Vallitalea guaymasensis: one gene and its partner. Each later gene encodes a partner of the first gene's protein in a complex. Links are inferred from orthologs where the notes say so. Each region holds a gene or a part of one and is shown in the gene's direction. Other genes may lie near its edges.

Region 1 (2,946 bases):
TATTATAAGGAAATTTTCCTTGAAATCTTTTACAAGAAATAGTGAATGTAGTTACCTTTTCACAGAGTTAGTTATGAAAAAGGTATTAATAGTAAAAGTTGGTAATAATATAATTATATAAGTTTTAATTACACTTAATAAGTATCTAAGTATCATACTTAGCCCTTTCTACATAACAGGTTACATGCTTTAATAGTGAAATGTTTAAGATTTTATAATTAGGAGTATAAACAATAATCAGGAGGTTATATATGGTACCATTCAAAATACCTTTATCCATTATTGAACTAATGATTGTTTCGGCAACACCTCTTATAGAGCAAAGAGGTGCAGTTCCTTTAGCAGCATTAAGTGAGTATGGAGTAGGGCAGGCATATTTTTGGACATTACTTGGGGCTATCATCCCGGCTCCATTCATACTTTTTCTGATACCACATGTATTAGAATTATTGAAGAAAATAAAATTTTTAAGTAAATTAGCATACTGGTATGAAAATAGAGCATTGGAAAAAAGTAAAAAGGTGAAAGATAATTATAAGTATGTTAGTATTTTCCTGTTTGTTGCAATACCTTTACCTGGTACAGGAGTTTGGACCGGTTCCACAATTGCATCTTTATTAGGATTAGACTTCAAGAAATCATTGATATCAGTTATCTTAGGAGCAGCAACGGCTGGGATATTTATGATTATCATATCATATGGTATAAAAATTCTAGTAGGATAGACTAGATTTTTGAGCGCGGAAGAAAAAAGTATTGTGTGAAGAAACGAAAGGAGAAAAATTATGAGAAAATTATTTACTTCTGAGTCTGTAACAGAGGGACATCCAGATAAGATGTGTGATCAGATATCTGATACTGTTTTAGATTCAATTTTAGCAAAAGACCCTAACGCAAGAGTTGCTTGTGAAACAGCAGTAACTACAGGATTAGTACTTGTAATGGGAGAGATAACTACTAATTGTTATGTTGATATTCCAAAATTAGTTAGAGAAACTATTAGAGGAATTGGTTATGACAGAGCGAAATATGGCTTTGACTGTGATACTTGTTCCGTACTTACTTCTTTGGACGAACAATCAACAGATATAGCTATGGGTGTTGACGAAGCTCTAGAATCAAAAGAAGGTAAAATGTCAGAAGAGGAATTAGAAGCTACTGGTGCAGGTGACCAAGGTATGATGTTCGGTTTTGCTTGTGATGAAACTGAAGAATTAATGCCAATGCCTATTTCTTTGGCTCATCGTTTAACAAGAAGATTGACAGAAGTTAGAAAGAACAAGACATTGAAATATCTTAGACCAGATGGTAAAGCTCAAGTAACTGTAGAATATGTAGACGACAAACCAGTTAGAGTTGATACAGTAGTCGTATCTACTCAACATGATTGTGATGTACAGCTTGAAACAATCAAAAAAGATATAATAGAACATGTTATCAAACCAGTTATTTCAGAAGATTTATTGGATGATGAAACCAAGTATCTAATCAATCCAACTGGAAGATTCGTAATAGGTGGACCACAAGGAGATTCTGGACTTACAGGTAGAAAGATTATAGTTGATACTTATGGTGGATACGCTAGTCATGGCGGTGGAGCTTTCTCAGGAAAAGATCCAACAAAAGTTGACCGTTCTGCAGCTTATGCAGCTAGATATGTTGCTAAGAACATTGTTGCAGCAGGTATAGCTTCTAAGTGTGAAGTTGTATTGGCATATGCAATTGGTGTTGCAAAACCAGTATCTGTCTTAGTGAATACATATAATACAGGTAAAATAGCTGATGATAAGATAACTGATTTAATCAATGAACACTTTGACTTAAGACCAGCAGCGATTATTCGTGATCTTGACTTAAGAAGACCAATATACAAACAAACTGCTGCATATGGTCACTTTGGAAGAACTGACATAGACCTTCCATGGGAAAAAACAGACAAAGCAGAAGAATTAAAAAATGCAGTAAAAGCATAATGTAGAATTGATTTCATAATATTTGAATATAAAATAACATATTATTGTATAGTTATTGACATAATTCTATTTGAGTGATACAATATAAGAAATAATAACTTTAAAGTTATTGGTGTGTTACTGTAAATAGCAGGCATAAACCATTTATTGGTTTGTGCCTTTTTTGATGTAAAATAAAAGCTTGAGGTGATTAAATGTTGATGAAGAGTTTTATTATAAGGGCTGAAACAGGATTACATGCAAGGCCAGCAACATTATTTATCAATAAATCAAAAGAATTCAGTTCAGAGATTAAAGTAATAAAGAATAAGAAAGAAGCTGATGGGAAGAAATTTCTACAAGTTTTATCTTTAGGTGTATTAAAGGATGATTTGATTTATCTTAAGATTAATGGCAATGATGAAAAAGAAGCAATGAGTGCATTAGAGAAATTAATAATAAATAACTTCGCAGTCTAAGGAGAAAAACTATGAAAGAGTTATTTGGAATTAATGTATCAGCAGGTTACGGTATAGGATCAGTATATTGCTATAATCCAGCTGAATATATAATAACTGAAAGAAAGATTGTTGATACAACTAATGAAAAAGCCAAACTAGAAAAAGCTTTAATACTTAGTATAGAACAATTACGAAAATTACATTTAGACAATGCTCATGATATTGGTGATACAGCTGATATCATTGAAGCTCATATTACAATGATAGAGGACCCTGATCTAAAAGATAGCATAGTCGAGAAAATTGAAAAGGGTTATAATGTAGAGTGGGCAGTAGATAAAACAATCAAAGAGTATGTAGACATATTCAATAATATGAACAACGAATATTTCAAGGAAAGATCTCTGGATATAGAGGATATAGGTAAAAGGATTATAAATAACATAATCGGGAAAACTGATAAACCTCTAAGTAAACTAAAAGAGAAAGTTATACTTGTTACTAAAGAGCTTACCCCATCAGATACTTTATCC
Region 2 (2,990 bases), 1.7 Mb from region 1 along the record:
ATATATCCTATGCTATTATAATTAAGGGAATATGTATCTTAACTAGAAAAGAATGAAAATAGGAGCAAATTGAAGAAAACACGAGCAAATGGAAGGTAAATTGAGCTAATATTGTATAATAGCTGAAAATGGCTAAAATAAACATTTGCAATTAATTGCCTATTTTAATAATATATACCTTGAGATTAGCACTCGATTGAAGAGAGTGCTAACAACAGAAAAAGAAAATATGAAAGATAATTATAAGGAGGTAAATAAACATGAAATTAGTACCTTTAGGAGACAGAGTAGTTATTAAACAATTAGAGGCAGAACAAGTAACTAAATCAGGTATCGTATTACCTACTGGAGCAAAAGAGAAGCCACAAGAAGCAGAAGTAGTTGCTGTAGGACCAGGTGGAATGGTTGAAGGAAAAGAAGTTAAGATGGAAGTTAAAGTAGGAGATAAGATTATCTATTCAAAATATGCTGGTACAGAAGTTAAACTAGAAGATAATGAGTATATCATCGTTAAGCAAAGTGATATATTAGCAATAGTTGAATAATCATTGAATTGAAATAAAATTAAAACAAAGAAAACAAGGAGGGCTACATAATGGCTAAAGAAATTAAATTTGGTGCAAATGCAAGAACTGCTTTAGAAGCAGGAGTTAACCAATTAGCAGATACAGTAAAAGTAACACTAGGACCAAAAGGAAGAAATGTTGTTTTAGATAAAAAATTCGGTACACCACTTATCACTAATGATGGTGTTACAATAGCAAAAGAAATTGAATTAGAAGATGCTTTTGAAAACATGGGTGCACAACTCGTTAAAGAAGTTGCAACTAAGACTAATGATGTTGCAGGTGACGGAACTACTACTGCTACAGTATTAGCACAATCAATGATTCAAGAAGGAATCAAGAACATAGCAGCAGGAGCTAATCCAATCATTCTTAGAAGAGGTATGAAAGAAGCTACTAAGAAAACAGTAGAAGCTATCCAAGAAATGAGCAGTGCATTAACTGGTAAAGACCAAATTGCAAAAGTTGCTGCAATTTCAGCTGGTGATGAAGAAGTAGGACAATTAATCGCTGATGCAATGGAAAAAGTTTCTAATGATGGAGTTATCACTATTGAAGAATCAAAAACAATGGAAACTGAACTTGAATTAGTTGAAGGTATGCAATTCGATAGAGGTTACTTATCACCATATATGGCAACAGATATGGATAAGATGGTTGCTGATCTAGATAATCCATACATCTTAATTACAGATAAGAAAATCAGTAATATCCAAGAGATATTACCTATTCTTGAGCAAATTATCCAATCAGGATCTAAGTTATTAATTATCGCTGAAGATGTAGAAGGCGAAGCTTTAGCTACATTAGTTCTTAACCGTTTAAGAGGAACATTCAGTGTTGTAGCTGTTAAGGCTCCTGGTTTTGGTGATAGAAGAAAAGCAATGCTTCAAGATATAGCAATCTTAACAGGTGGTACTGTTATTTCAGAAGAAGTAGGTCTTGATCTTAAAGAAACTACTATAGAGATGCTTGGTAAAGCAAAATCTGTTAAAGTTCAAAAAGAAAACACTATAATCGTAGATGGTGCTGGCTCTAAAGAAGATATTGATGCTAGAGTTAGCCAAATCAGAGCTCAAATAGAAGAAACAACTTCTGAATTTGATAAAGAGAAATTACAAGAAAGATTAGCTAAGATGGCTGGTGGAGTTGCTGTAATCAAAGTTGGAGCAGCAACAGAAACAGAAATGCAAGAAAAGAAATTACGTATGGAAGATGCTTTAGCAGCTACAAGAGCAGCAGTAGAAGAAGGTATCGTTTCAGGTGGTGGAACTTCTTATATCCACGCATCAAAAGAAGTTGCTAAATTATTAGATAATGCTGAAGGTGATGAAAAGACAGGTATCAAAATTATCCTTAAAGCATTAGAATCTCCACTTCGCCAAATTGTTACTAATGCAGGACTTGAAGGATCTGTAGTTGTAAATAAACTAAAAGAAGCGGATAATAACATTGGATTCAATGCTTTAACTGAAGAATATGTTGATATGGTTGCAACAGGTATCATTGACCCAACAAAAGTAACTAGAAGTGCTCTTCAAAATGCTACTTCAGTAGCTTCAACTCTACTTACAACAGAATCAGTTGTTGCAGATATAAAAGAAGATGAACCAGCAATGCCTATGGGCGGCGGAGCTCCAGGAATGGGCATGATGTAATTAAATAAATAATTATTTTACGAATGCCATCAGTTAACGCTGATGGCTTTTGTGATTTTATACAATATATGTTTTATATTTAATGAAAAATTCTATATTAGGAATTAAAGGTATTCAGTTTTTATGGTTGTATAGTGAAGAGTATTGTTATATAATGGATGTAATTGTACAATGTATTCATTAATTATTATTTTACAGCGCAGATAGCAATTTAAACATAGGAGGAAAAGTATGGGTGATATATTTAATGAACAATTAGTTGAAAAAAGCAATTCTCTAAAAGATAATCTTATTAGAGTAGCGATAATTATAGGTGCTATAGTATTGATTATGGTCTGTTCAATGGTACCTGTTTTAGTAGGTTTTCTTATACCTATAGCGTTAGTTATCATATTTGGTGCGGTTTTCTTGATGAGAAGACTTAACGTAGAATTCGAGTATATTTTTACAAGTGGTGATTTGGATATCGATAAAATCTTCAACAAGAATAAAAGAAAAAAATTTATATCTATTGATGTAAGGAAAATAGAGATTATGGCACCAGTTAATAGCAAGGACCATGCTAGTGAATTGTCAAATTACGAAAAGGTTATTGATTGCAGTAGTGGTACTAACAACAATAATACTTACGCAGCAATGATAGTCAGAAATGGTAAAAGAGAAAAGCTTATCCTTGAACCTAATGAAAAAATGTTAAAAGCAATAAAAAAATATATTCCAAGAAAAATAATGCAGTACTAAAAAATATTTAACAAAATTAATAATT

Evidence for each region. Proteins that work in one complex are often made in the same cells at the same time.
Region 2: the proteins of metK (region 1) and groL are in contact, whole or in part, in a cryo-EM structure (PDB 8P4O), measured with the Escherichia coli proteins. The link is inferred for Vallitalea guaymasensis from one-to-one orthologs.

What each region holds. Positions count from the first base shown.
Region 1 is NZ_CP058561.1:1,950,648-1,953,593, reverse strand. The notes cover bases 13-2,877. They hold metK (methionine adenosyltransferase), read left to right. Parts: upstream 13-782; coding sequence 783-1,973; downstream 1,974-2,877. Other genes in these bases: ptsP (phosphoenolpyruvate--protein phosphotransferase), read left to right, coding at 2,443-2,877; HYG85_RS08795 (HPr family phosphocarrier protein), read left to right, coding at 2,174-2,431; HYG85_RS08805 (COG2426 family protein), read left to right, coding at 252-725. Outside these bases: more of ptsP, read left to right, coding at 2,878-2,946. UniProt on the Escherichia coli protein: Catalyzes the formation of S-adenosylmethionine (AdoMet) from methionine and ATP.
Region 2 is NZ_CP058561.1:247,981-250,970, reverse strand. What follows is about bases 1-2,909. They hold groL (chaperonin GroEL), read left to right. Parts: upstream 1-595; coding sequence 596-2,224; downstream 2,225-2,909. Other genes in these bases: HYG85_RS01085 (DUF6106 family protein), read left to right, coding at 2,456-2,909; groES (co-chaperone GroES), read left to right, coding at 261-545. Outside these bases: more of HYG85_RS01085, read left to right, coding at 2,910-2,965.